2 regions of the Kosakonia sp. YIM B13571 genome follow, and region 2 is predicted to be linked to the other one. Evidence: predicted binding sites of a transcription regulator. Region 2 holds the regulator's gene; the other holds the start of a gene.

Region 1 (15,289 bases), on a different contig from region 2:
TTCTCGCCGCCAATGCCTTCCGGAATTGAGGTGGTCGCCGCCGCCGCAAGCGCGCCGGTCGGGGAATACCAAAGGAATTTCAGCGCCAGCGCGGAACGCCCAATATGCTCTGTGTAGCGCCCTGCATAGCTCAGGTTTTTACTCCAGTCGCACCAGGCGGCATGGCTGGTTTCAATTCGCGCGTCAATTGCCTCAAGGCTCGGTACTGCCAGCGGCTCTTTCTCGGTCACCAGCAGCGCGACTAACCGCCGCTGGCCCGCTGAAATTTTCATGTGACCGTTAATCTGCTCATCGTCGGCGTCGGTGATGTTGACCTCTTCGCTGGTGCGCAGCATCGCCATTAAATCGGCGATATGGTAGACGTTGCCGTGCGCTGTTTTATTCATCCATGGCGAACAGGTTTCTGCCCGTGTGCCGAAACGGACTTTCAGCGCTAATGCCACTTCGCCTTCCAGACCGTCAATCCGGCGCGCCAACTCGCTCCACGGCAAACGTCCGGCGAGCGTACTGTTAATGGATTCGGTGAGTAACACTTTGCCGCTGGCGGTAGTAAAAGTGGTTTCCAGCACGTTGCTGTCCTGCCTGTAGCGCCGCGTAACGGTGTAAGGTTGCTGCGGTTCTAGCTGAAAAAAACCGCCAATCTCCGGGTCGAGCAGGCGGTCAAACAGCGGCGGGGAATCGAGGTTTGGCGCGCACCACCAGTCGATTGAACCGTCGGGGGCGATGAGTGCAACCGAGCGCCCTTCACCAATCGCGGCGTAATCGCCGGGTTCGGCAAAGCCATCCTCCCGCACAGGAGAGTGAAAAATTGTGTTCTTCACGGTGTTGCGATCCTTACCAGAAATGGCCGCCAGACGGCGGCCATACAGAGTGGAATCGGGAGTGAGAATTACAGCGTGCCGGTACCCCCGTCAGAACACCAAACCTGCCCGGAGGTGTAGCTGCTTTCCGCCGAGGCCATGGTGACATACAGCGGAGCAATTTCTACGGGCTGACCTGGGCGGCCCAGCGGCGCGCTGGCACCGAATTGCTGCACTTTTTCCTGCGGCTGACCGCCACTGGACTGCAGCGGTGTCCAGTAAGGGCCAGGCGCAACCGCATTCACGCGGATGCCTTTTTCACCCAATTGCTGCGCCAGCGATTTAGTGAACGCCACGATCGCCGCTTTGGTCTGCGCGTAATCCAGCAGAATAGGGCTTGGCTGGTGGGCCTGCACCGAAGAGGTGTTGATTATGCTGGCACCGCGCGGCAGATGTTCCACTGCGGCTTTGGTTATCCAGAACATCGCATAGACGTTGGTTTTAAAGGTGGCGTCAAAATCTTCCGTCGAGAGCGTCAGAATCGACTCGTTAAACTGCTGGCGACCGGCGTTGTTAACCAGAATATCCAGCCCGCCCAGTTTCGTAACCGCCTCGTTGACCAGCGTCCGGCAAAACGCCTCCGAACGGATATCACCTGGAATGGCGATGGCTTTTCGTCCTTCGGCTTCAATCAGTTGGATCACTTCAGCGGCGTCAGATTCCTCTTCCGGCAGGTAATTAATTGCCACATCCGCACCTTCGCGGGCGTAGGCAATGGCGACCGCCCGGCCAATGCCGGAATCGCCGCCGGTGATCAGCGCTTTACGGCCCGTTAAACGCCCGGAACCCCGGTAGCGGGTTTCACCGTGATCCGGCACAGGTTTCATTTTGCTGGCAAGACCCGGTGCGGGCTGCGGTTGTTCGACAAACGGAGGAGTAGGATAGTGCGGTGCTAGCGTGGTTTTTGGGCTTTGCTCTGCCATGCTTTCTCCTTCAGACGTTGTTGTACACGTCATTAAGCCTGGCATAGATGTGAGCGTTGTCACGCTATCAAGCGGCAAACTGCCGTTGAGAAAAGTCTGTAAACAGGGGGAGAAAGACGGACAACGACGAAATGCGTTCGTGTTGCCCGCCTGGTGTTGCGCGGTGTTTAGTCGAGATCGGCCCCGTTGCTGGCGATCACTTTCTTATACCACCAGAACGATTTTTTACGGCTGCGTGCCAGCGTACCGTTACCGGCATCATCGCGGTCGACATAGACAAAACCGTAGCGCTTGCTCATCTCGCCGGTGGATGCCGCCACCAGATCGATACAGCCCCAACTGGTGTAACCGATAACCGGAATACCATCTTCGATGGCGTCGCCCATCGCACGGATATGTTCGCGCAGGTAGCTGATGCGGTAATCATCTTCTACTTCGCCATTGGCGTTCAGTTCATCTTTCGCGCCGAGGCCGTTTTCCACCAGGAAGAGCGGTTTCTGGTAGCGGTCGTACATCATGTTCATGGTAATGCGCAGACCCAACGGATCGATACCCCAGCCCCATTCGCTGACTTCAATGTGCGGGTTGCGCAGCGATTTCACGATGTTGGCCGCGCTGGTGTTGTTGGCGTTCATATCCGCCGACGCACAGCGTGAGGCGTAATAACTGAAGGAGACGAAATCGACGGTGTTCTTCAGGATTTCGTCGTCACCCGCTTCTTTCACAATGGTGACGCCTTTTTCGCGGAACACGCGCGCGGAGTAGGCCGGGTAGCTGCCGCGCGCCTGCACATCGATAAAGAACAGGTTTTCGCGATCTTTTTCCAGCGCCGTCCACACATCGACCGGTTTGCAGGAGTAGGGATAAAAATTACCACCCGCCAGCATGCAGCCCACCTGGTTTTGCGGGTTTACTTCATGGGCGATTTTCGTTGCCAGCGCGCTGGCAATCAGCTCATGGTGCGCCGCCTGGTATTTCACCTGATCCTGGTTTTCACCCTCTTCGAACACCAGCCCCGCACCGGAGAACGGGCTGTGCAACATGATGTTGATTTCGTTGAAGGTCAGCCAGTATTTCACCAGCCCGTTAAATTCTTCAAAGCAGGTGCGTGCGTAACGGGTGAAAAACTCCACCATTTTGCGGTTACGCCATGAGCCGTATTCGATGACCAGATGCATCGGCACATCGAAGTGGCACAGCGTGACCAGCGGTTCGATATTGTACTTTTTGCACTCTTCAAACACCGCGCGGTAGAACGCTACCCCTTCCGGGTTCGGCGTCAGTTCGTCGCCGTTCGGGTACAGGCGGCTCCAGGCAATCGAGGTACGAAACACCGAAAAACCCATCTCCGCCATCAGCGCGATATCTTCTTTGTAGCGATGATAAAAATCGATCGCCTCGTGGCTTGGGTAGAACTCGTCATCGCGCAGCGTAAAGCGTTTTTCCTGACCCAGTTTCACTGGCAGACGGTTCGCGCCGTGCGGGATCATATCTACAGTGGTCAGCCCTTTGCCGCCCTCCAGATAACCCCCTTCCGACTGGTTGGCGGCAAGCGCGCCGCCCCATAAAAATCCTTGCGGAAATACTGACATGCGTTACCTCGCTTTCTTAAATCAGGCTCGTGCTTCTTTTACATTGACCGGCTCGGCCGCTTGCGGTTTGTTCTCGGTTTCCACGGGAATATCTTCAAACCCGAGCAGCAGCGTCAACACAAATGACAACACTACCGCCAGCGCCATTACGCCGAACACCCAGACAATGGACATGGGGTTAGCCGGGTCGAAGAACTGGACGCTGGTAAATAACCCAGGCGCCGCCATTGAGTGGCTGGCAAGCCCGGCGATACCGGCAACCGCGCCGCAGACAAAACCGCTAATCAAACTGGCAATCAGCGGACGTTTCAGGCGCACCGCCACGCCGTAGAGCGCCGGTTCTGAGATACCGGCCAGAATCGCGGAAGCCGCCGCCGCCATTGCGGTCTGGCGCAGTTCCGGGTTTTTGGTTTTCCAGGCTACCGCCAACGAAGAACCGCCAAGCGACAGGTTCGCACCGATTTCCGACGGCATAACCATGCCCTCTTTGCCGGTTTCCGCGATGGTCTGAATAATGGTTGGGGTAAAGACACGGTGCATACCGGTCATCACCAGCAGCGGCCACAGTGCGCCCATAATGGCAACGGAGAGCCAGCCGAGATAGCCGTGAATGGTGTAGACCAGCGCGGAAATAGCGCTACCGATCCAGATGCCGAGCGGGCCAATCAGCACAATTGCCAGCGGCGCGGCAATCAGCACGATCAACATCGGTTTTAAGAAGTTTTTCGTCACCGCCGGTGTAATGCGATCCACCCAGCGTTCGATATACGACAGGCACCAGGTCATCACCAGCGCCGGGATGACGGTATAGGTGTATTTCACCGCCGTCACCGGAATCAGCGCGAACTCAACGTGCTCGCCCTGCGCGGCTTTCGCCATCAGATCGACAAAACTCGGATGCACCAGCACCCCGGCGATGGCGATTGCCAGCGACATATTGGTTTTGAATTTCACCGCCGCAGACGCTGCCACCATCAATGGCAGGAAGAAGAAGGCGCCGTCGCCAATCACCGTCAGAATCGTCAGTGTGGAAGAGCCTTTTGGCAGCACGCCGGACATCTCCAGCACCATCGCCAGCAGTTTAACCATCGACCCGCCGATGATCGCCGGGATCAGCGGCGACATGGTGCCGATCAACGCATCGAGAATGCCCGCGCCGATGCGGCGCAACGTCAGTTTTTGCTTCGTCTGCACTTCAACCGGCTGCATATCTTGCGGCAGCAGGCTGACCACTTCGCGAAACGCCTGGGAAACCGTGTTGCCGATGATCACCTGGCACTGGTTGTCGTTGCGTACCACACCCATTACGCCGCTGACGCTTTTAAGCGTGGGGGCGTCGATGCGTGTTTCGTCTTTCACCACAAAGCGCAGGCGCGTCATACAGTGCGTTACGGCGGCGATGTTATCGGCTCCGCCCAGCGCGTCCACCACCGAGTGGGCCAGCGCGGCATAATTCTTTGCCATTAAATTTTGTCCTGTTTTATCAATAAGGTACTGCTTCATCGCAACGCCCAGGCGGCCATGAAACATGAAATAGGTAACCGGTTCCACAAAATCATGAATAGTTTCATTGTGTGAAACAAGACATAAAAAGAGGTTATTTTTATAATCGTGATGTTGATCACTAGATGAGGCGCGAGGGAAATGTTGATCTGTCGGGCTTAAGTGTTCCCATCATCGCAACGCCTGAAGTACACTTCGGGTCACGTTTTTTGCAGCGGGAGGATCGATGGCGACAATGCAGGAAGTAGCAAAGCGGGCTGGGGTGTCGAAAGCCACCGTTTCCCGCGTGCTGACGGGCAAAGGGTATGTTGGCGAAGAGACGAAAGCACGCGTCTTTCAGGCCATTACCGAAAGCGGTTATCGCCCGAATTTGCTGGCGCGCAGCCTGGCTTCCAGCAAAACCCAGACCTTAGGGCTGGTGGTCACCAACACTCTTTATCACGGTGTCTATTTTAGCGAGCTGCTTTCCCATGCCGCGCGCATGACCGAAGATAAAGGCCGTCGATTGCTGCTGGCAGACGGGAAACACAGCGCCGAAGAGGAGCGCCAGGCGATCCAGTACCTGCTCGATTTGCGTTGTGATGCGATCATTATTTACCCGCGTTTTTTGAGTGTTGATGAACTTGACGAGATTATCGACAACCATTCGCAACCGCTGGTGGTGCTCAATCGCCGTTTGCGTAAACACGCCAGCCACTGTGTTTACTCTGACCAGAAAGCCTCCAGCATGAGCGTGGTGTCGCGGCTTATCACCCGTGGTCACCGCGATATCGCATTTATCACCGGTTCGCTGGATTCACCCACCGGTATTGAGCGTTTATCGGGTTATAAAGAAGCGCTGGCGCAGCACGGGATCGAGGTGCGTAATGAATTGATAACCGAAGGGAAATGGACGCCAGCCAGCGGCGCGCAAGGCGTGGCGGAGCTGCTTTCCCGCAAGGCGACCTTCACCGCGCTGGTGGCGAGCAACGACGATATGGCCATCGGCGCGATTAAGCAACTGCATGAAAGCCAGCTCGCGGTGCCGCAGCAGGTGTCGGTGGTGGGGTTTGATGATATCGCCATTGCGCCCTTTACCGTGCCGGCGCTTTCCAGCGTGAAAATCCCGGTCACGGAGATGATCAAAGAGACGATTAACCGCTTGATCTTTATGCTTGATGGTGGCGATTTTCACTACCAGCAAACCTTTCCAGGTGAGTTAATTACCCGCGATTCCATCACTGACGGCCCGCACATCTGATCTCGTCAGCTGTCATCGTCACTTCTGTCGATGACAGCCCACTGATTTTATAAATTTCCTTTAATTACAGTTAATTATAATTCTGGCACGCTTTGTGAATACTCCGGCGGGATATCGCCTTTTTCCGGAGGAACTCATGAACCGATTTATTATGGCAGACGCTGCAAAATGCATTGGCTGTCGCACCTGTGAGGTCGCCTGCGTGGTGTCTCATCAGGAAAACCAGGATTGCGCGGCACTCACCCCTGAGACGTTTCTGCCGCGTATTCATGTCATCAAGGGTGTCAATGTGTCGACGGCGACATTGTGCCGTCAGTGCGAAGACGCGCCCTGCGCGAATGTTTGCCCGAACGGTGCTATCAGCCGCGACGAAGGGTTTGTGCATGTGATGCAGGAACGCTGCATTGGCTGCAAAACCTGCGTAGTCGCGTGCCCGTACGGCGCGATGGAAGTGGTAGTGCGCCCGGTTATTCGCCACAGCGGCGCAGGCCTGAATGTGCGCGCTGAGAAAGCCGAAGCCAACAAATGCGATTTGTGCCACCACCGCGAAAGCGGCCCCGCTTGTATGCAGGCCTGCCCGACCAACGCGCTGGTATGTGTCGATCGCAACTTACTGGAACAGATGAGCGCGGAAAAACGTCGTCGCGCCGCGCTGGATGGCGCCGTTTCCCTGGTGTTCTAAACAATCTGAATTTCACTTTTAACAGGTCTGTTACTGATGAAAAAAATTACGAGCGTATGCCCTTACTGTGGCGCTGGCTGCAAACTGAAACTGGTCGTGGATAACGGAAAAATCATCCGTGCGGAAGCGGCCAACGGCCACACTAACCAGAACGAACTGTGCCTGAAAGGCTACTACGGCTGGGATTTCCTGAACGACACCAAACTGCTGACGCCGCGCCTGACCCAGCCGATGATCCGCTACGAAAAAGGCGGCAAACTTACGCCGGTCAGTTGGGATGAAGCGATCCGCTACACCGCCAAACGCCTTGGCGATATCAAAGCGAAATATGGCCCGCGCGCCATTATGACTACCGGCTCGTCACGCGGCACGGGCAATGAAACCAACTATGTAATGCAAAAATTTGCCCGCGGCGTGCTCAACACCAACAACGTCGACTGCTGCGCGCGCGTTTGCCACGGCCCGTCTGTTGCGGGTTTACAGGAAACACTTGGCAACGGTGCGATGAGTAACTCCATCAGCGATATCGAAAACTCCAGTTGCCTGCTGGTATTTGGCTATAACTGCGCCGATTCACACCCGATCGTCGCGCGCCGGGTGATCAAAGCCAAACAGAAAGGGGCGAAAATCATTGTCTGCGATCCGCGCCGCATCGAAACCGCGCGCATCGCCGACCAGCACCTGCGACTGAATAACGGCTGCAACATGGCGCTGGTCAACGCTTTTGGCTATGTGCTGCTGGAAGAGGAACTCTACGACAAAGATTACGTTGCCAGCTTTACAACCGGGCTGGAAGCGTACCGTGAAACGGTAAAAGATTACGCGCCTGAAGCGGTGGAGCACATTACCGGCGTCCCTGCAAAACAGGTGCGTCAGGCAATGCGCACCTATGCCGCCGCACCGTCTGCCACCATTATGTGGGGCATGGGCGTCACCCAGTTCGGCCAAGCGGTGGACGTGGTGAAAGGACTCTCCAGCCTGGCGCTGCTTACCGGTAACCTTGGTCGCGAACATGTTGGCGTTGGCCCGGTACGCGGGCAAAACAACGTGCAGGGCGCGTGTGATATGGGCGTGATCCCCAACCAGTTCCCTGGCTATCAGGATGTGGTAAACCCGGAAGTACGCGCTAAATTCGCCAAAGCCTGGGGCATCGACCCGGCGGTGATGGACGATAAAGTGGGCGTGCGCATTACCGAAGTGCCGCACCTGGCGCTGGAAGGCAAAGTGAAAGCCTACTACATCATGGGTGAAGATCCGTTGCAGACCGAAGCGGATTTAGGCCTGGTGCGTAAAGGCTTTGAAGCGCTCGATTTTGTGGTGGTGCAGGACATCTTTATGACTAAAACCGCCGAGCAGGCCGATGTGCTGCTGCCCGCAACGTCATGGGGTGAGCATGGCGGTGTCTTCACCTGCGCCGATCGCGGCTTCCAGCGCTTTGAAAAAGCCATTGAGCCGAAGTACAACGTCAAGCGCGACTGGGAAATCATCAGCCTGATTGCCACGGAAATGGGCTACCCGATGCACTACGACAACAACCAGCAGATCTGGGATGAGCTGCGCGAGTTGTGTCCGCTGTTCTACGGCGTGACCTACGAGAAAATGGGCGATATGGGGCACATTCAGTGGCCTTGCCCGACGCTTGATCACCCCGGTACGCCATACCTGTATCAGAACAACAAATTCGATACGCCGGACGGCAAAGGCCATCTCTTTGCCGCGCAATGGCGTGCGCCAGCGGAACGCCCGGACGATGAATTCCCACTGGTGCTCTGTACGGTGCGCGAAGTGGGCCACTACTCTTGCCGTTCAATGACCGGCAACTGTGCGGCGCTGCAAACGCTCGCTGACGAACCGGGCTTTGTGCAGATTAGCCCGGCCGATGCCGAGGCGCTCGGCGTGCAGGATCGCCAACTGGTATGGGTTGAGTCGCGACGTGGCAAGGTGATCACGCGTGCGGATGTCAGCGAGCGCGTTAATCACGGCAGCGTGTATATGACTTATCAGTGGTGGATTGGTGCGTGTAACGAACTGACGCAGGATAATCTGGATCCGATTTCAAAAACGCCAGAGACCAAATACTGCGCAGTTCGGGTGAGTGCGATCAACGATCAGCGCTGGGCCGAAGAGTACACTCAGAGCACTTATCAACAGATGAAGAGTCGATTGCTCAATGCAGCAATGCAATGATGACACAGCCAACAGCAACGGTGTCTGTTTGCGCGTGTACGGAAAAGTACAAGGGGTGGGCTTCCGCCCCTTTGTCTGGCAACTGGCGCAGCAGCTCGGGCTGAAAGGCGATGTCTGTAATGATGCGCAGGGCGTGGAGGTTCGGCTGCTCGGTAATGAGCATGAATTTCTCGCCCTGTTGCAGCATCAATGCCCGCCGCTGGCGCGCATTGATATGGTGACCAGCGCGCCGTTTTGCTGGTCTGTTTTACCGCTTGATTTCGCCATTCGCCACAGCGCGGGTGGCGCAATGAATACCCAAATTGTTCCCGACGCGGCAACCTGCCCGGCATGCCTGGCGGAGATGAACGACCCTTCTGAACGCCGCTATCGCTACCCATTTATCAACTGCACCCACTGTGGGCCGCGCTTCACCATTATTCGCGCTATGCCTTATGACCGGCCTTACACCGCAATGGCGGGTTTTCCGTTGTGCCCGGTGTGCGAAGCCGAGTATCGCAATCCGCTGGACCGGCGTTTTCACGCTCAGCCCGTCGCGTGTCATGAATGCGGCCCGGCGCTTGAATGGCGCAGCGGCGAACAGCATGCACAAGGGGAAGCGGCACTACAGGCGGCAATCGCGCTGCTAAAAAGCGGCGGCATTGTGGCGGTAAAAGGCATTGGCGGTTTTCATCTCGCTTGTGATGCAACGAACCAGGCGGCGGTGATGCACCTGCGCGCGCGAAAACATCGCCCGGCAAAACCGCTGGCGGTGATGTTACCCGGCGCAGAAGGCGTGACGGCGCAGGCGCAGCGTTTACTTGCAACGCCCGCCGCACCGATTGTGCTGGTGGAAAAAGAGCGCGTGAGCGGGCTGTGCGAGGCGATTGCTCCCGGCCTTGATGAAGTGGGCGTCATGTTGCCTGCCAATCCGCTGCAACACCTGCTGGCACAGGAGTTACAGCGCCCGCTGGTGATGACGTCCGGCAACCTCAGCGGCAAACCGCCCGCTATCTGTAATGACGAGGCGTTAAGCGATTTGGCGGATATCGCCGACGGTTTTTTGCTGCACAACCGCGATATTGTTCAGCGCATGGATGATTCCGTGGTGCGCGAGAGCGGGGAGATGCTGCGCCGCTCGCGCGGCTATGTGCCGGATGCGATGTCGCTGCCGCCGGGGTTTAACGATCTTCCGCCGCTGCTCTGCCTGGGGGCGGATCTGAAAAACACCTTTTGCCTGTTGCGCGGCAACAGTGCGGTGCCGGGGCAGCATTTTGGCGATATCACGGATGAAGGCGTCGAAGCGCAGTGGCGCAGTGCGCTGCGTCTGATGCTGGATATTTACGATTTTGCCCCGGAGCAGGTGGTGGTGGACGCCCATCCAGGGTATCGCACGCATCAATGGGCCAGCAGTTATGGCCTGCCAGTGCAGACGGTGCTGCATCATCACGCCCACGCCGCTGCCTGCCTTGGCGAACACGGCTGGCCGCTCGAAGGTGGCGATGTCATTGCAATAACGCTTGATGGTATCGGTATGGGCGAGGGCGGTGAATTGTGGGGCGGTGAATGCCTGCGGGTCAATTACCGCGAGTGCGAGCACTTGGGGGGGGTACCGGCAGTGGCGCTCCCCGGCGGCGATTTAGCGGCGCAGCAGCCGTGGCGCAACTTGCTGGCGCAGATGCTGGAATTTATCCCTGACTGGCAACACTATCCGGAAACCGCCGATATTCAGCGGCAGAACTGGCCGCTGCTGGCGCGTGCAATTGAGCGCGGCGTTAATGCGCCGAAAGCTTCATCCTGCGGGCGTTTATTTGATGCTATTGCCTGTGCGCTGGGCTGCGCGCCGCTGCACCTCAGTTATGAAGGCGAGGCGGCTTGCCAACTGGAAGCGCTGGCGGCGAGTGTGGAGTCTGTTGAGCATCCGGTTCAGATACCGCTTTGCGGCACCATGCTAGATTTGGCAGCATTCTGGCGAAGCTGGCTGAACTGGCAGGCAACGCCTGCCGAGCGCGCATGGGCATTTCATGATGCGCTGGCGCAAGGTCTGGCAACACTGGCGCGGCAGGAAGCGACATTGCGTGGGATCCCTGTGCTGGTGTTCAGCGGCGGCGTGATGCATAACCGCCTGCTGAAGAAACGCTTACAGTACTACCTTGCGGAATTTACTTTGCTGTTTGCGCACCAGCTCCCGGCCGGTGATGGCGGCATTGCCTTCGGCCAGGGGCTGGTAGCGGCAGCGCGGGCTATACCGCCAGCGCTTTAAGCAGGGCAAACGCCTCTTTCATTCTGTCTTCGCTGACCACAAACGCACGCAGTTTATCTTCTGTGTCCAGCCCTTTTGCCACCATGCCATCGGCCTCGGTGGCGATATGCCAGCGCAGATCGGTGCGGTGCGTTTCCCCGGCCAGATGCAGCGGCATTAGCGGCGTTTTCACCTTCACCAGCATCGCGGGCAGCACCAGTTGCGTGCTGTTGCCGGTGAGGTTTTTCGCCAGCGTCATTGCGCTCAGTTGAATCGGTTGCAGGAACGGCAGCACCTGGCCGTTAATCTGCGCACAGTCACCGAGTGCGAAGATGTGCGGATTGTTGGTTTGCAGCGTTCCGTCCACCACGATCCCGCGCCCAACCTCCAGCCCGGCGTTCTGCGCCAGCGACACCTGCGGCGACAGCCCGGTGGCGGCAACGACCACATCTGCATCAATGTAGCGATCGTCATCCAGTTGCGCACGCACCCCCTGTTCATGCTCGTCGAGTTGCACTAAACGCGATTGCAGCAGCAGGCGCACGCCCAGCGCCGTCAGGCAGTGTTGCAGGCGACCACTCACTTCCGGCGGCATTAACGAAGGCAGAATACTGGCGGCGTTATCCAGCACGGTCACGGTTTTGCCCGCACGGCGAAAATCCATCGCCAGCTCGCAGCCAATCAGCCCGGCACCTACAATCAGCACGCGGCTGGCATCGCGCAGGGTGGTTTCACAGGCGTGGTACTCCTGCAAGCTATTGAGCGTGAGCATTTTTTCGCGCCCCGGCAGCGGCGGAACGAACGCCTTTGCCCCGGTCGCCAGCACCAGTTTGTCGTATTGCCACTGTTTATCGGCGCTTTTCACCACCCGCGCTTGTGTGTCGATGGCGGTAACAAACGTGTACGGGAACAGCCGCAGATTATATTGCTCGGCGAACTCGCCCGCCGACTGGCGAATCAGATCCTCGGCGCGCTGCGCCTGGCTAATCACATGGCTGAGATCCGGCTTGTTGTAATCTTCCATGCCGTCGGCGGCAATCAGCGTCAACGGTACGGCACTGTCCAGTTTGCGGATGTTTTTCACCAGCGTCCGGGCGGCGAAGCCCGAACCGATAATCACGATGCCTGCGCTCATTTTGCCTCCGTTGCCAGTTCGTCAAACACCTCTTTGCCAAGGGAACATTCCGGGCAGAGGAAGTTGTCCGGCACTTCGCTCCACGGCGTACCGGGTGCGACATCCTGCATCGGTTCGCCTTTTGCCGGGTCATAAATCCACTGGCAAACACTGCACTGCATGGATGGACCGAGATCCGCCGCGGTTGCGGCTGCGCAGGCACAGGTTTCTTGCGCGCTGGCGGCTGGGCTGTTTACCGGCTCCGGCAACGGCGATAGCGCCCACTGGCGGGCAATATCGCGCCCGTGCTGGCGGCAGACTTCCAGCGCGTCGATATCCGGTCGCCACTTCGCTTTCAGGCTGACCGACATCTCAAATCCGGCATCCTGTAAACGGGTTGACAGGCGGTCAACTGCACCGCCGCTCCAGCCGTGGGAGCCAAAAGCGCTGGCGCGTTTATTGCGAAAACGCAGGCCGGTAATCTCTTCAACCAGCCCGGCGATTTTCGGCATCATCACGTTGTTCATGGTCGAGGTGCCAACCAGCACGCCTTTGGAGCGGAACACATTGGTCAGAATGTCGTTTTTATCGCTGCGGGCGACGTTGAAGATTTTTACCGCCACGCGCGGGTCAACTTCGTTAATGCCCTGCGCAATGGCGTCGGCCATCATGCGGGTGTTGTTGGACATGGTGTCGTAGAAAATCGTGATGCGATCTTCCTGGTAATCCGCCGCCCATTTCAGATACAACTCAACAATTTGCGTCGGATTATCGCGCCATACCACACCGTGTGAGGTAGCTATCATATCGACCGGCAAGTTGAAGCCGAGGATCTCGGTGATTTTCGGCGTTACCAGGCGGCTGAACGGCGTGAGGATGTTGGCGTAGTAGCGCTGGCACTGCTCGAACAGTTCCGTTTGATCCACTTCATCATTGAACAGGCGTTCATCGCAGTAGTGCTGACCAAAAGCGTCGTTGCTGAACAGCACGGCATCGCCGGTCAGGTAAGTCATCATGCTGTCCGGCCAGTGCAGCATTGGCGTTTCGACAAAAATAAGCTGTTTGCCGTTGCCGATATCCAGCGTGTCGCCGGTTTTCACCACGTTGAAATTCCATTCAGGGTGGTGATGGTGGCCGTTAATCGAGTCGATGGCGTTATTGGTACAGTAAATCGGGGTGTTCGGGATATACGACATCAGCTCGGTCAGCGCACCGGCGTGATCTTCTTCCGCATGGTTGATCACGATGTAGTCGATCATCTGCAGATCGATTTCGCTGCGCAGGTTCTGCACGAACTCACGGCTAAATTTATGATCGACGGTATCGATCAGCACGTTTTTGCCTTCGCGGATCAGATAGCTGTTGTAGCTGCTGCCGCGCAGGGTTTTATATTCAGTACCGTGAAAGTCGCGAACTTCCCAGTCACGTTGTCCAACCCAGTGAATGTTGTTTTTTACATGAATAGCCATATCAGTTGTCCTGTGCAGTTTTCTCAATTCGATGTATGGCTATTATCAAGTTGCGTGCCAACTTTTTATTTTATTGATTTATAATGATTTTATTTATTTTTTTGAAAAAATAAATTGTCATTATGACTATGATAAATACGGTCAATATGACACTATGCATTGTCAAAAAGACAGTGAGGTAAGTATGAGTTTTTCGCTGAATGTGCTGGCGGGGATCGCCATTGAACTGCAAAGCGGTATCGGTCATGCGGATCGTTTCCAGCGGCTGATCACCACCCTGCGCCAGGTGCTGGAGTGCGATGCCTCGGCGTTGCTGCGCTATGATGCGCGGCAATTTATTCCGCTGGCGATCGACGGACTGGCGCAGGATGTTTTAGGCAGGCGTTTTACGCTGGAAGGCCATCCCCGGCTCGAAGCGATCGCCCGCGCTGGCGATGTGGTGCGTTTTCCCGCCGATAGCGATTTGCCCGATCCTTACGATGGCCTGATCCCAGGCCAGGAGAGCCTGAAAGTGCACGCCTGCGTTGGGCTGCCGCTGTTCGCCGGGCAAAACCTGATTGGCGCGCTGACGCTCGATGGCATGTCGCCGGATCAGTTCGACACGTTTAGCGATGAAGAGCTGCGGTTGATTGCCGCGCTGGCGGCAGGTGCGCTGAACAACGCGCTGCTGATAGAGCAACTGGAGAGCCAGAATATGCTGCCCGGCGCGCCAGCGGCCTTTGAACAGGTGACACGTAGCAAAATGATTGGCCTGTCGGCGGGCATGGAGCAGCTAAAAAAAGAGATCGATATCGTTGCCGCTTCCGATCTGAATGTGTTGATCAGTGGTGAAACCGGCACCGGTAAAGAGCTGGTAGCGAAAGCCATCCATGAAGGCTCGCCGCGCGCGATCAATCCGCTGGTCTATCTTAACTGCGCCGCGCTGCCGGAAAGCGTGGCCGAAAGCGAACTGTTCGGTCACGTTAAAGGCGCGTTTACCGGCGCTATCAGCAACCGTAGCGGCAAGTTCGAGATGGCGGACAACGGCACGCTGTTTCTCGATGAGATTGGCGAGCTGTCGCTTTCGTTGCAGGCGAAATTACTGCGCGTGCTGCAATACGGCGATATTCAGCGCGTCGGCGATGACCGCAGCCTGCGTGTCGATGTTCGTGTGCTGGCCGCTACCAACCGTGACCTGCGTGAAGAGGTGCTGGCCGGGCGTTTTCGCGCCGATCTTTACCATCGCTTGAGTGTGTTTCCGCTTTCTGTACCGCCACTGCGCGAACGCGGGGAAGATGTGGTGCTACTGGCGGGCTATTTCTGCGAACAGTGCCGTTTGCGGCTGGGGCTGGGGAGAGTGGCGTTAAGCCCCGGCGCGCGCGCGCATTTACTGAGCTACGGCTGGCCGGGCAATGTGCGCGAACTGGAACATGCCATCCACCGCGCGGTGATTCTGGCGCGCGGTACGCGCAACCGTGATGACGTGGTGCTGGAAGCGCGTCATTTCGCCCTCAGCGAT
Region 2 (15,289 bases):
TGGCCTTCCGCTTCGCAGAAGACGTTCATCTCGCGGCCGATGCTGGTCGCCAGCGACATCACGTGCGCTTCACGCAGCGGATCGATTGGCGGGTTGGTGACCTGCGCGAACTGCTGGCGGAAGTAGTCATAAATGATGCGCGGCTGGCTGGAAAGCACAGCAAATGGCGTGTCATCGCCCATTGAGCCGACGGCTTCCTGGCCATTTTCGCCCAACACGCGGATCACTGAATCCAGCTCTTCGAAGCTGTAGTTAAATTGTTTTTGGTAGCTCGACAGCAGATCGTCGTCCATTTCGCGGGTGCCGACTTCTTCATCCGGCAGATCTTCGAATGGCACCAGGCGGCGGACGTTTTTCTCCATCCACTCTTTATACGGGTGGCGGCTTTTCAGATCGTCATCGGTTTCGGCAGAGTGCAGAATGCGCCCGCCACGGGTATCGATAACCATCAGTTCGCCAGGACCAACACGGCCTTTTTCGACCACTTCATCCGGCTGGTAATCCCAAATTCCCACTTCAGAAGCGCAGGTGATCAGCTTGTCTTTGGTGATCACATAGCGCGCCGGGCGCAGGCCGTTACGGTCGAGGTTACAGGCGGCGAAACGACCATCGGACATCACGATGCCCGCCGGACCGTCCCACGGCTCCATGTGCATGGAGTTAAAGTCAAAGAAGCTGCGCAGATCCGGATCCATCTCCGGGTTGTTTTGCCAGGCAGGCGGTACCAGCAAACGCATGGCGCGCACAATATCCATCCCGCCCGCTAACAGCAGTTCCAGCATGTTATCCATTGAACTGGAGTCGGAGCCGGTTTCATTGACGAATGGCGCCGCGTCATGCAGATCCGGGATCAGTGGCGTCTGGAATTTGTAAGTACGTGCACGCGCCCATTGGCGGTTACCGGTAATGGTGTTGATTTCGCCGTTGTGCGCCAGATAGCGGAACGGCTGCGCCAGCGGCCAGCGCGGTACGGTATTGGTGGAGAAGCGTTGGTGGAACAGGCAAATGGCTGATTCCAGACGCAGGTCCGCGAGATCCAGGTAGAAACGCGGCAGATCCGCCGGCATACACAGACCTTTATAGATGTTCACCAGATTCGAGAGACTACATACGTAGAACTCTTTATCTTCCAGCAGACGCTTTTCGATGCGGCGACGGGCGATAAACAGGCGGCGCTCCATATCGCGCGGACGCCATCCCGCAGGGGCGTTAACAAAAATTTGCTCAATACGAGGCAGCGAGGAGAGGGCGATTTCACCGAGTACCCCTTCGTTGGTTGGCACATCGCGCCAGCCGACAATTGACAGGGTTTCACGTTGAAGTTCTTCTTCTACTACACGGCGCGACGCGCTGGCTTTTTCGGGATCCTGGTTCAGGAATAACATGCCAACGGCGTAGTTTTTGGCTAAGCGCCAGCCGCGTTCTTCCGCAACGATACGGAAAAAACGATCGGGTTTTTGCAGCAGCAGGCCACAACCGTCACCGGTTTTACCATCGGCGAGAATCGCGCCGCGGTGCTGCATTCGGGCCAGTGCGTGAATAGCAGTACGCACTACCTTGTGGCTAGGTTCGCCTTCTATGTGGGCGATCAGGCCGAAACCACAGTTATCTCTCTCAAGAGATTTATCGTACAACATATCAGTGAACCTCCCCAGGCTCTACGAGAGCCCCTCCCGATCGTTACGCACAGGCACAAAAAGAGCATGGCGACGGGGCAATTGCCTCGCATGTCGCCCTCTTTAATTTCCTTTTCGCATCGATACACAAGTGTTGAGGACTTGCTTAAGAGGGAATCTCAATTACTGCATAAATATGATGAGCAGACTGCTCATCCAGAAAGCTTCCAGCGGATTCCCAAGTTATCGGGAATCCGTACACAGGTCAAATGCCGAGCTTATTTATACAAAAATGTGCTAAATAGTGTTTATATTGTTGATAATTAAGATTATTTAAGGATTTTTACATTCAATGAACGCGCTACTAAGCGGCAGCAGAGTGTGATCTGACTCACTATCTAAAAGCGCTGTTTCTGATGTTCTATTCTGAGTGGGGTTTTAATGGCAGATTTTTATTCTGCTATGCGCGTCAGAGTTGCATGAACACACTGTTTTTCACGCGTGATAGTATTTCTGCAAAATAACGCAGCGACATAAGGAAAAGTAATCGTCTTTGGGGTGAATGAAATTGCGATTATATTGACTGATTATGCAATGAATAAAAGCCTTCCAGGGCGATTGATCCAGGTCATCGCCGACGAAAGCTAAAAGTGGCAGGCTACGCCCTTTTATTTGGGCGGCCTCTCAGATTATGCAGTTACAGAAATTAGTCAATATGTTTGGTGGGGATCTTGCCCGCCGCTATGGTGAAAAAGTCCATAAACTGACATTACATGGCGGTTTTAGCTGCCCTAACCGCGATGGCACCATTGGTCGCGGCGGTTGCACTTTCTGTAATGTCGCCTCTTTTGCTGACGAAGCGCAGCAGCATCAATCCATTGCCGCACAGCTTGCTCACCAGGCGCAATTGGTGAACCGCGCCCGGCGTTATCTCGCCTATTTCCAGGCTTATACCAGTACCTGGGCGGAAGTGCAGGTGCTGCGCTCGATGTACCAGCAGGCAGTCAGCCAGGCGAATATTGTTGGCTTGTGTGTGGGGACACGCCCGGACTGTGTACCGGAAGCCGTGCTGGATTTATTGTGCGAATACCGCGAGCAGGGTTATGAAGTGTGGCTGGAGCTGGGTTTGCAGACCGCGCATGATAAAACGCTGCATCGTATCAATCGTGGGCACGACTTCGCCTGTTATCAAAAAACGACGCAGCAAGCGCGTGAACGTGGCCTGAAAGTCTGCACACATCTTATCGTCGGATTACCCGGCGAGCGCCACATGGACTGTCTGGAGACGATACAGCGTGTTGTAGAGACCGGCGTCGACGGCATCAAGTTACATCCTTTACATATCGTGAAAGGCAGCATTATGGCGAAGGCGTGGGAAGCGGGGCGCCTGAATGGAATAGGCCTGGAAGAGTACACCGTGATCGCCGGCGAAATGATTCGCCATACACCGCCGGAGGTGATTTTCCATCGTGTTTCCGCCAGCGCGCGTCGCCCGACGCTACTTGCCCCGCTGTGGTGTGAAAACCGCTGGACGGGAATGGTAGAGCTGGATCGCTACCTGAAAGAGCAGGGCGGGCAAGGTTCTGCGCTGGGTCGTTGCTGGCAACTACCTACCTGATCACATCGCAAAACGCTAATCACCCCTGCATTTTTTGCACAAGCTTCAACGCCTTGCTCAGAATTGAGTATTATTGAGCGGAATTGTTCGAGGAAATCTCTATGAAGCAAATCCGTTTACTGGCGCAATATTACGTCGACCTGATGATGAAGCTGGGTCTGGTGCGCTTTTCCATGCTGCTTGCTCTGGCGTTGGTGGTGCTGGCCATTGTGGTGCAGATGGCCGTTACCATGGTGTTGCAGGGGCAAGTGGAAAGCATTGATGTTATCCGCTCCATCTTTTTTGGCTTGCTGATCACACCATGGGCGGTCTATTTCTTATCGGTGGTGGTTGAGCAACTCGAAGAGTCGCGCCAGCGTTTGTCGCGCCTGGTCGAGAAACTGGAAGAGATGCGCGAGCGTGACCTGAAGCTCAATGTGCAGTTGAAGGACAATATTGCCAAGCTTAATCAGGAAATCAGCGACCGCGAGAAAGCGGAAGCCGAGCGTCAGGAAACCTTTGAAAAACTCAAAATAGAGATGCAGGAGCGTGAGCAGACGCAAATCCAGCTCGAACAGCAATCTTCTTTTCTGCGTTCCTTCCTCGACGCCTCGCCGGACCTGGTGTTCTATCGCAATGAAGATAAAGAGTTCTCCGGCTGTAACCGGGCGATGGAGCTGCTGACCGGCAAGAGCGAGAAACAGCTTATTCACCTCAAACCGCAGGACGTCTACTCGCCGGAAGCGGCAGAAAAAGTGATCGAGACCGACGAAAAAGTTTTCCGTCACAACGTCTCTTTAACCTACGAACAGTGGCTGGATTACCCGGATGGCCGCAAAGCCTGTTTCGAGATCCGCAAAGTTCCTTATTACGATCGCGTCGGTAAACGCCACGGGCTGATGGGCTTTGGTCGCGATATCACCGAGCGTAAGCGCTACCAGGACGCGCTGGAGCGCGCCAGCCGGGATAAGACCACCTTTATTTCCACCATTAGTCACGAGCTGCGTACGCCGCTGAATGGCATTGTTGGGTTAAGCCGTATTCTGCTGGATACCGATTTAACGCAAGAGCAGGAAAAATACCTTAAAACGATCCATGTCTCCGCCGTAACGCTCGGCAATATTTTCAACGATATTATCGACATGGATAAGATGGAGCGGCGCAAAGTCCAGTTGGATAATCAACCGCTTGATTTCACCAGCTTCCTGGCCGATCTGGAAAACCTCTCCGCCTTACAGGCGCACCAGAAAGGGTTGCGCTTCGTACTGGAACCCACGTTGCCGCTGCCGCATCAGGTGATTACAGACGGCACGCGTTTGCGTCAGATCCTGTGGAACCTTATTAGCAACGCCGTCAAATTCACCCGTGAAGGGCAGGTCGTGGTGCGTGTGCGTTACGACGAAGGCGATATCATGCACTTTGACGTGCAGGATTCCGGGATCGGTATTCCTCGCGATGAGCAGGATAAAATTTTCGCCATGTATTACCAGGTGAAAGATAGCCACGGCGGTAAACCTGCAACGGGTACCGGTATTGGCCTGGCCGTTTCACGCCGTCTGGCGAAGAACATGGGCGGCGACATTACCGTAAGCAGTGAACCAGGGGCGGGTTCGATATTTACGTTGACCATTCACGCACCGGCGGTGGCAGAAGAAGTTGAAGACGCGTTTGAAGATGATGATATGCCGCTGCCCGCGTTACATGTACTGCTGGTGGAGGATATCGAGCTGAACGTGATTGTCGCGCGCTCGGTGCTGGAAAAACTGGGTAGCAGCGTCGATGTCGCCATGACCGGCACTGCTGCGCTGGAGATGTTCACGCCGGGTGAATACGATTTGGTGTTGCTGGATATTCAGTTGCCAGATATGACCGGGCTGGATATTTCGCGAGAGTTGACCCGCCGTTACGCGCGTGAGGATTTACCGCCGCTGGTGGCGCTTACTGCCAACGTGCTGAAAGGTAAACAGGAATACCTCGATGCGGGCATGGATGATGTATTAAGCAAACCGCTGGCAGTCCCGGCATTAACTGCCATGATTAAAAAGTTCTGGGATGCGAGTGAAAGTGAGGAGGAGCCAGTGACAACCATGGACAACAGTAAAGTACAAACGCTGCTCGATACCGCCATGCTTGAGCAATATATCGAGCTGGTCGGGCCGAAATTGATTACCGACGGGTTGGATGTGTTTGAAAAAATGATGCCGGGCTATTTGAGCGTGCTTGAATCAAACCTGACCGCGCGTGACCAAAAAGGAATTGTGGAAGAGGGCCATAAAATTAAAGGCGCCGCAGGCTCTGTCGGGCTGCGCCATCTGCAACAGCTTGGCCAGCAGATTCAGTCTCCCGATCTTCCTGCCTGGTGGGATAACGTCGGTGATTGGGTGGAAGAGATGAAGCAGGAGTGGCGCAACGATGTTGCAGTGTTAAAAGCCTGGGTTGCGGACGCTGGAAAAAAATGACCCCGGATTAACCGGGGTGCGCGAATACTGCGCCAACACCAGGGAAATCGTGGCTGCGCCGTAATGAATTGTTTTTTTGCAAGGGCGTAGCCTGAAAAAATTCGACCACACGCACATAAGATAGCAAATCTTAAATGATTTGTTACATCAATCAGTGAAATGTGTGAAGCAAGGCTCCCTTATCAAAATTTTTAATTATCGTCAGTACGTTGCATAAAGGATGAGCAAAATGAAAAAAGTCGGCGTGATTTTCAGCGGCGCAGGCGTGTACGACGGTTCGGAGATTCATGAAGCGGTGATTACGCTTTTAACGATTGCCCGTCATGGTGCGCAGGCGGTCTGTTTCGCTCCCGATAAATGGCAAAGCGATGTGATAAACCATTTAACGGGCGAGACGCTGGCTGAGCGCCGTAATGTCCTGATTGAATCTGCCCGTATTGCCCGTGGAAATATACAGCCGCTGACCCAGGCATCAGCAAACGATCTGGATGCGCTGATTGTACCGGGTGGTTTTGGCGCGGCGAAAAATCTCAGTACTTTTGCCAGCCTCGGGAGTGAATGCACCATTGACAGCAGCCTGAAAAAATTGGTGCTGGAGATGTACGAAGCGGGTAAACCGCTCGGTTTTATGTGCATCGCACCGGCAATGTTGCCGAAAATTTTCGATTTTCCACTACGCCTGACGATCGGCACGGATATTGATACCGCTGAAGTGCTGGAAGAGATGGGGGCCGAGCATGTGCCTTGCCCAGTCGATGATATTGTTGTCGACGAAGAGTACAAAGTGGTGACGACGCCGGCGTACATGCTGGCAGATGACATCGCGCAGGCCGCCTCCGGTATCGAAAAACTGGTGGCGCGCGTACTGGTGCTGGCGGAATGAGGAAATGGTTTCGCGGCCCGCTGAAAGCCACCGTTAAACGCATTGCTCTGCGGGTGTTGTTCGTACTGGCGCTCTTCTGGGGTGGCGGCATTGTGTTGTTCAGCTTCCTGCCGGTGCCTTTTTCCGCCGTGATGGTGGAACGTCAACTGGGCGCGTGGTTTAGCGGTGACTTTGGCTATGTCGCGCATTCCGACTGGGTCGGTATGGATGACATTTCGCCGTGGATGGCGCTGGCCGTTGTAGCCGCTGAAGATCAGCGTTTTCCCGATCACTGGGGGCTGGATTTTAGTGCCATTGAGAAAGCGCTTTCGCATAACGAGCGGCATGAGAACCGCATTCGCGGCGCGTCGACGATTTCACAGCAGACGGTGAAAAACCTGCTGTTGTGGGATGGAAAAAGCTGGGTGCGTAAAGGGCTGGAAGCGGGGCTGACGCTAGGGATGGAAGCGGTGTGGACCAAGCGGAGGATCCTGACCGTTTACCTTAATATCGCTGAGTTCGGGGATGGAGTATTTGGTGTCGAGGAGGCCTCGCAGCGCTATTTCCACAAACCGGCAAGCCGCTTAACTATGTCGGAAGCGGCACTACTGGCCGCGGTATTGCCAAACCCGATTCGTTTTCAGGCCGCTGCGCCATCTGGCTATGTACGCAGCCGCCAAGCATGGATCCTGCGCCAGATGCGACAGTTGGGCGGGGAAGCGTTTTTACAGAGCAACAAGCTGTACTGAATTAATCTTCGTCAAATCCGGCGTTAAACAGCGCAATCACTGCCGCCAACGCTTCTTCTTCCTGTGGGCCGCTGGCCTCTACTTCAATTTGCCGACCTTTCGCAGAATCCAGCATCAGCAACGCAATCACGCTGCTGGCTTCTGCTTCGGTACCTTCATCGTTGCGTAGCAGCACTTCCGCATCGAAGCCCTGCACCAGTTCAAACAGTTTCATGGCCGGGCGCGCATGCATTCCCAGCTTATTGGTGATCTCAACGATTTGTTTTACGGTCATGTTTTGCGTTTTTCCAGCGTACGGTGACGGGATTGAACGTTCTTACCGCGCGAGCGGAAATAATCCGCCAGTTGTTCGGCGACGTAGACGGAGCGGTGTTTACCACCGGTACAACCGATAGCCACAGTCAGATAACTACGGTTGTTGGTCTCCAGCATCGGTAGCCACAACTCGAGATAACTCCGCGTTTGGTAGATAAAATTATGCACTTCCGTATGTCTGTCGAGGAACGCCGCAACGGGTTTGTCGAGGCCGGTCATCGGGCGCAATTTAGGATCCCAGTGCGGGTTCGGCAGGAAACGAACGTCGAAGACGTAATCTGCATCAATAGGAATACCGTGCTTGAAACCGAAGGATTCAAAAACCATGGTCAGTTCACGCTCGCGCTTACCTAACAGGCGTGTACGCAGCATTTCTGCCAGTTCATGCACCGACATTTCCGACGTGTCGACAATCAGATCCGCACGGGAACGCAGCGGTTCCAGCAAGTTACTCTCTTCGTCAATCGCGCTTTCTAGCGACAGGTTTTTGCTGGAAAGCGGATGTAGGCGACGCGTATCGCTGTAACGGCGGATTAACGTGTTGCGATCGGCATCGAGAAACAATAACTGCGGTGAAAAGGCATCCGGCAGATTGCTCATTGCCTGTTCAAAAATTTCCGGTGACTCCGGCATATTTCGCACATCGATACTGACGGCAGCGGAAGTTTGGCGCTCGGCAAGCGTCTGCGCCAGCTCGGGCAGCAGCACGACTGGCAGGTTGTCGACGCAATAAAAACCCATATCTTCCAGGGCGCGCAGAGCGACGGATTTCCCTGAACCCGAACGACCACTGACGATCATCAGGACCATGAACCATTTCTCCTCAGTACGACTGATAAAAAGGTTTCCTTCCCGTTACGCATCGTCGCTTTCACCTTCCGTCTGCGTGATGATTTGATACAGCTCTTCATCACTTTGCGCGCTACGCAGGCGCCGGCAGATGGTTTTGTCCGCCAGCCTTTTGGCGACCAGCGAGAGCGTATGCAGATGCGTTTTGGTTTGATCCGCTGGTACCAACAGGGCAAACAGCAGATCGACAGGCTGATTATCGATAGCGTCGAAGGCAATGGGCGTTTCGAGTTGCACAAAAACGCCAACGGCGCGAAGCGTGTCTTCTTCAAGCTTACCGTGAGGAATGGCGATACCGTTTCCAATGCCGGTGCTGCCCATTTTCTCGCGCGTAAGAATCGCTTCAAAGACGACTTGTGGCGGTAAGCCTAACTGTTTTGCCGCCAGTTCACTGATGATTTCCAGAGCACGTTTTTTACTTTGGCAGTGAACGCCGCTACGGGTACATTCCTGGTTAAGGACATTGCTCAATTGAAGAGCGGAATCGTTATTCATCATAATTTCACCTGAGCGATGCCAGAGCCAGCCACCCTACCGGGTTACGGTAGGGTGCAACGCACCAGACGGACGCTCGGACAATTAGTGTTGTTTCAGTTTATCTTTATGCTTCGTGAGCTGCCGCGCCAGTTTATCTATTAAACCGTCGATAGCAGCGTACATATCCTGCCCTTCCGCACTGGCATGCAACTCGCCGCCATTGACATGGAGCGTCGCATCCGAGGTGTGAGTCACTTTCTCCACTTTCAACACAATATAGACCTGATTAATCCTTTCGAAATACTGTTCAAGCTTGGCGAATTTATTGGTCACAAATTCACGCAGAGCATCAGTGATCTCGACGTTTTGTCCTGTGATGTTAAGCTGCATAGTGTCTTCCTTATCGGTTGGGTCAAACCAGCTGTTTACGCTGATTCGACGGCGGAATGGATAAAGATTCTCGATACTTCGCAACGGTACGCCGCGCCACCATAATTCCTTGATCGGAAAGCAGGGTCGTCAGCTTACTGTCGCTCAGCGGTTTTGCAGGGTTTTCTGCGGCGATCAATTTCTTCACCAGTGCGCGAATAGCGGTAGAGGAGGCTTCGCCACCACCTTCGGTATTTACATGGCTGGAGAAGAAATACTTCAGCTCGAAAATGCCGCGAGGACTGTGCAGGTACTTCTGGGTCGTTACACGAGAAATTGTCGACTCGTGCATCTCGACGGCCTGGGCGATATCGGCCAGCACCATCGGTTTCATAAATTCTTCGCCTTGTTCAAAGAAGGCCTGTTGCTGTTCAACAATGCAGCGGCTAACGCGCAACAGCGTGTCGTTGCGGCTCTCCAGGCTTTTGATCAACCACTTCGCTTCCTGCAAATTGCTACGGATGAACTGGTTGTCGGCATCGTTACGTGCGCCGCCGCCCATTGAGGCATAATGCTGGTTGATTTGCAGGCGCGGAATGCTGTCGGAGTTCAGCTCCACCGTCCAGCGACCGTTATGTTTGCGCACCAGCACATCTGGAATCACATATTCTGGTTCGCCGGTCTGGATCGACTGTCCTGGGCGCGGATCCAGAGACTGGATCAGGTTTACTGCCTCTTTCAGCACCTCTTCTTTCAGACGCGTCACGCGCATTAGGGTGCGGAAATCGTGATTGGCGAGGAGATCCAGATGATCGCTAATGATAAGCCGGGCTTCTTCGCACCACGGTGTCTCTTTGGCGAACTGCGAGAGTTGGATCAATAGGCAATCGCGCAGATCCCGCGCGGCAACGCCAACGGGATCAAAGCGTTGAATGCGTTTAAGCACCGCCTCGACCTCATCAAGCCCCACGTCATCATTGCCCATGCTCTCCAGCACCTCTTCCAGCGAAACGGTGAGATAGCCTGTTTCGTCAACGGCATCGACAATGGACGTTGCGATAGCACGATCGGTGTCAGAGAAGGGGGTCAGCCCTACCTGCCACATCAAGTAATCCTGCAGTGACTGCGTGGTTTCGCCCTGATAGATAGGCAATTCGTCGTCGATGTAGTCGTGGCTACTGCCGGAAGGAGTCCCGGCAGTGTAAAGTTCATCCCAGCTGGCATCCAGCGGCAACTCATCCGGCATCTCTTTTTGTTCGAGAGCGTCAACGGTATCCAGACCGTCATTTTCCTGAACCTGCTGGCTATCGACTTCCTCATGAAGGTCAGTTTGTTCCAGCAATGGATTACTCTCCAGCGCTTGCTGAAGTTCCTGCTGAAGTTCCAACGTGGACAACTGCAGCAGACGGATGGCCTGTTGCAGTTGTGGCGTCATGGCTAGCTGTTGGCTGAGCCTTAGTTGCAAACCTTGCTTCATATTCAGAGCAGCACTCTCCGACAAAAAATGTCAATAAACCCTACCCTATCAGAGTCTGAAGTCTTCCCCAAGATACACGCGCTTAACGTGTTCGTCTTCAAGGATTTGCTGCGGTGTTCCATGCGCAATGAGATGCCCCTGGCTGACGATATAAGCACGTTCACACACTGCCAGCGTTTCACGAACGTTATGGTCAGTAATCAGTACGCCCAACCCGCTATCACGCAGGTGCTCAATGATACGTTTGATATCGATAACGGAGATCGGGTCAACGCCGGCAAAGGGTTCATCCAGCAGGATAAATTTCGGATTCGCCGCCAGCGCGCGGGCAATCTCCACACGGCGACGTTCGCCGCCAGAGAGTGATTGGCCCATGTTGTCGCGCAGATGCTCAATGTGGAACTCTTCCATCAGCTCATTGGCGCGATCTTCGCGTTGCTCTGAGGTCAGGTCATCGCGGATTTGCAGGACGGCCATCAGGTTATCGTAGACGCTCAGGCGGCGAAAAATCGAGGCTTCCTGGGGAAGATAACCAATACCGCGGCGTGCACGCGCATGCAGCGGCAGCAGGCTGATATCTTCATCATCAATAATGATGTTGCCAGCGTCGCGCGACACAATACCCACCACCATATAGAAGGTCGTTGTTTTCCCTGCGCCGTTAGGGCCAAGCAGCCCGACGATTTCGCCAGAGTTGACGGTCAGACTGACATCCTCAACTACGCGGCGGCCTTTATAAGCTTTGGCGAGATTCTTTGCAGTTAATGTTGCCATAACGAATTAGTTACTCTTTTTTTGCGCCGGAGCCGGGGTTTGTTTGTTGCTCTTATCTTGCAACTGCGACGGTACCAGAACGGTGGTCACGCGTTTGCCTTTTTCGCTGAACGCCTGCATTTTCTGCTCTTTCACCAGATAGGTGATTTTGTCTCCGGTGATATTGCTATCCAGCTGTTCCAGATAGGCGTTACCGGTCAGCACCACGAAATCTTTTTCCAGCTCGTAATGCATCTGCGAGGAGTGGCCTTTAACGGGTTTGCCATTGTCCTGCATTTGGTAAAACGTCGCAGGGTTGCCGTAGCCGTCAATGATCTCTTTACCTTGCTGACCACCCGGACGGGTAACGACGACTTTGTCGGCATTAATTTTAATCGTCCCCTGGGTTACCACGACGTTGCCGGTGAAGGTCACAACGTTACCCTGCATATCCAGCGACTGCTGATCGGAGTCGATATGGATAGGTTGATCGGTATCCCCGGTCACGGCGAGCGCCGGAAGCGCGGCGGCCAAAAGCGTGGTGGCCAATACAAGATTAAGGCTGCGTTTGTTTGTTTTGAATTTCATAGGAGCTTCTAACCTTTTCAATCAGCTCGGCGTTTTTGCTGCGTAAATTGCCGCGCATTTTCAGGCCGGTGGAATTAAATGTTGTACCGTACAACGTGACCTGATCATTCGAGGTAACATCCTGCGTTACCAGGTTAATCTGGGCGTTATCCGTGGTGATTTTTCGCAGCTGGGCGTCCGCCGTCAGCGCATTGACTTCAACATGTCCATAAAGATAAAGCATTTTGTCATCGGTTAGCTTCGCTTTGTCTGACTTTATCGACCAGGTTGGAACCTTATCCTCGTCGAACGTTGTCAGTATTGGCTGCGCGAACCAACTCACACCTTCAGCAGAAAAGTATTCCACGTTCTGCGCGATAAGCCGGTAGTTAAGCGCCCCTTCCGGGCTATAAACCGCCGTATCCGTATGTTGGCTTTTATAAGTCGGGTCGGCATTGTTGGTGGCGACCGGATTCGGATCATCCTGAGTCGTCAGGTTGATCCCTATCAGGATCAGTGCGGCCAGCGCCAGCAGAATGATGACCCAACGTCTGGTTTTACTCATATCGATTGCCCTTTGGCCTCATCCAGCTTGCCCTGCGCCAGCAACAACAAATCACAGACTTCACGAACTGCGCCTCGGCCGCCATTAATGCGCGTAACGTAATCTACGCGTGAAAGCAGCAGCGGATGAGCATCAGCAACGGCAACGCTCAAACCAATTTCCGCCATCACTGGCCAGTCGATCAAATCATCGCCTACATAAGCCACTTGATCGGGGGTGAGCGCCAGTTTTGCCACCAGTTCGCGGTAAGCGAGCAGTTTATCCGACTGACCTTGATACAAGTGCTTAATCTTCAGGGTTTCGCAGCGATCTTCCACTAGTTTAGCTTTTCGCCCGGTAATTATGGCAACCTCAATGTCGGAAGTAAGTGCACAGCGGATCCCGTAACCATCGCGAACGTTGAACGCTTTCAGCTCTTCTCCGTTATTGCCCATATAGATGAGCCCATCGGATAACACGCCGTCCACATCCAGAATTAACAGGCGTATTTTTTCCGCTTTCGCCATAACTTGCGTGCTTACCGGCCCATAACAGGTCGCAAGCGACGCGCCAGCATTACTCATTCGTATGTCCTTCTTTACACTACGCCAGCGCGCAGTAAATCATGCATATGTAACACACCCAGCAACTGGTCGCCATCGGCCACCAGCACGGAGGTAATGTGACGGGATTGCATCAGATTCAGCGCATCCACTGCCAGCGTGTTAGGCCGTACTCGAACACCACCGGGCGTCATGACGTCGGCAATGCCCATGCTGCGGACATCGCCGCCCATATCGAACACGCGGCGTAAGTCACCGTCGGTAAAGATGCCTTCGATCTTCATCAGATCATCGCAGATAACCGTCATGCCCAGGTTTTTACGCGTGATTTCAAGCAGCGCATCGCGCAAGCTGGCGTTTTTGCTGACATGGGGAATTTCATCGCCGGTGTGCATGATGTCATTGACGCGCAGCAACAGTTTGCGGCCCAGCGCGCCGCCGGGATGAGATAAGGCGAAATCTTCCGCTGTAAAACCGCGCGCTTTCAGCAACGCAACTGCCAACGCATCGCCCATTACCAGTGCCGCCGTGGTGCTGGAGGTTGGAGCCAGACCCAGCGGACAGGCCTCTTTGGGAACCTTCACGCACAAATGAATATCTGCGGCGCGCGCCATGCTGCTTTCTGGTCGGCTGGTCATGCAAATCAGCGAAACTTTCAATCGCTTCAGCACCGGGATTAGCGCGAGGATCTCGTTCGACTCCCCTGAGTTTGACAGCGCAATGACCACATCTTGCGGGCTGACCATCCCCAAATCACCATGGGCCGCTTCGCCCGGATGCACAAAGAAAGAGGGGGTTCCGGTGCTGGCAAATGTGGCAGCCATTTTTCTACCGATATGGCCTGATTTGCCCATTCCCATCACCACCACTTTTCCGGCGCAATAGAACATTTTTTCGCACGCCTGCGTGAAATCGGCGTTGATGTACTGATCCAGCTCTGCGAGGCCTTCACGTTCAATTTCCAGGACGTCTTTACCTGCTTGTTGAAAGTCAAAACCCGGCTGCAAATCTATTTGCGACATAATGCGTATCCGATTATCCAGTCAAAAGCGGCGACAGCCAGTAGAGCAGCGCCAGCCATACGATAAACCCGCCGAACAACAGTGCACCGACACCTCTGCTGATTTGCTTACGTCGCCAGCAAATCAGGGCAAAAAGGGCACTGACCAGCAACATCACGCCATAATCACGCGTAAAGGCTATCGGGTTAAAGTCGCCCGGCGCAATCAGCGCGGGCAAACCCAGCACGAGAGCAATGTTAAAGATGTTTGAACCAATAATATTGCCAATGGCGATATCGTCTTCACCTTTGCGCGCACCGGCAATCGCTGTCGCCAGTTCAGGCAGGCCAGTACCGATAGCAATAACCGTCAGGCCAATGGTCAGCTCGCTGATAGCAAAGTAGTTCGCTACCACTGTTGCGTTATCCACCACCATACGCGTTGCCATCGGCATAATAATTAATGCTACGCCCAGCCAGAGGAACGCGACCGAAAGGCTGCCGTCTCTCGGCAACTCCGCCAACTGCTCTCGGGTGAGACTGTCGTTGCCCTGGCGCTCTGCCAGGCGGGCAATTTTAACAATGAACACCAGCCATAGCACGGCTAATAACAGTAAAATAATGCCGTCAAAGCGGCTGAGGTGCCCATTGTACAACACCACGCCTGCCAGCAGGCTGGCTACCAAGGTTAACGGCAATTCGCGACGCAGAATATCGGAATGTACGGTAAAAGGGTGTAAAAGAGCGGCGACGCCGAGGATTAACAAGATATTAGTGATGTTAGAGCCGATCGCAGTGCCGATAGCCAGATCCAACTGGCCATGCAGGGATGCGGCAACGGAGGTGATTATCTCGGGCAGAGAGGTACCGATGCTTACAACGGTCATGCCGATGATTAAAGGCGGTACGCCGAATGTGCGGCAAAGGATCGAAGCAGCGAACACCAGACGATCGGCACTGTAGACCACTAAGAGTAAACCAATTATCAATAGCGCTGTCGCTAAAAGCATCTAACATCCTTTCTTCAGGTATAATCCGCCGGCTCGCAGGCTGCCATGCCGGGTAAAACCGGGAGTTCCGCGTAGCGTAATG

The links. The regulator sigma-54, encoded in region 2, starts transcription at its own class of promoters, with help from an activator protein. The targets are predictions, from matches to a motif close to GTTGGCACANNTTTCGCTNT.
Region 1: norV (anaerobic nitric oxide reductase flavorubredoxin) is a predicted target of sigma-54. The motif match lies at 13,834-13,853, and genes of this name have one in related genera.

Annotation. Positions count from the first base shown of each region.
Region 1 covers NZ_JBHZPL010000014.1:350-15,638, reverse strand. Annotated here, with positions in the region: gene ACFX4O_RS21860 (glycoside hydrolase family 15 protein) at 1-821, opposite strand, end outside; gene ACFX4O_RS21855 (SDR family oxidoreductase) at 890-1,783, opposite strand; gene ACFX4O_RS21850 (6-phospho-beta-glucosidase) at 1,951-3,375, opposite strand; gene ascF (PTS cellobiose/arbutin/salicin transporter subunit IIBC) at 3,397-4,839, opposite strand; gene ACFX4O_RS21840 (LacI family DNA-binding transcriptional regulator) at 5,105-6,118, shown strand; gene hydN (electron transport protein HydN) at 6,255-6,800, shown strand; gene fdhF (formate dehydrogenase subunit alpha) at 6,837-8,987, shown strand; gene hypF (carbamoyltransferase HypF) at 8,971-11,229, shown strand; gene norW (NADH:flavorubredoxin reductase NorW) at 11,210-12,343, opposite strand; gene norV (anaerobic nitric oxide reductase flavorubredoxin) at 12,340-13,791, opposite strand; gene norR (nitric oxide reductase transcriptional regulator NorR) at 13,976-15,289, shown strand, end outside.
Region 2 covers NZ_JBHZPL010000017.1:49,749-65,037, forward strand. Annotated here, with positions in the region: gene gltB (glutamate synthase large subunit) at 1-1,637, opposite strand, end outside; gene ACFX4O_RS23305 (TIGR01212 family radical SAM protein) at 2,308-3,234, shown strand; gene arcB (aerobic respiration two-component sensor histidine kinase ArcB) at 3,336-5,672, shown strand; gene elbB (isoprenoid biosynthesis glyoxalase ElbB) at 5,902-6,555, shown strand; gene mtgA (monofunctional biosynthetic peptidoglycan transglycosylase) at 6,552-7,283, shown strand; gene npr (PTS phosphocarrier protein NPr) at 7,285-7,557, opposite strand; gene rapZ (RNase adapter RapZ) at 7,554-8,408, opposite strand; gene ptsN (PTS IIA-like nitrogen regulatory protein PtsN) at 8,454-8,945, opposite strand; gene hpf (ribosome hibernation promoting factor) at 9,027-9,314, opposite strand; gene rpoN (RNA polymerase factor sigma-54) at 9,337-10,770, opposite strand; gene lptB (LPS export ABC transporter ATP-binding protein) at 10,819-11,544, opposite strand; gene lptA (lipopolysaccharide ABC transporter substrate-binding protein LptA) at 11,551-12,111, opposite strand; gene lptC (LPS export ABC transporter periplasmic protein LptC) at 12,080-12,655, opposite strand; gene kdsC (3-deoxy-manno-octulosonate-8-phosphatase KdsC) at 12,652-13,218, opposite strand; gene kdsD (arabinose-5-phosphate isomerase KdsD) at 13,233-14,219, opposite strand; gene ACFX4O_RS23375 (calcium/sodium antiporter) at 14,233-15,207, opposite strand.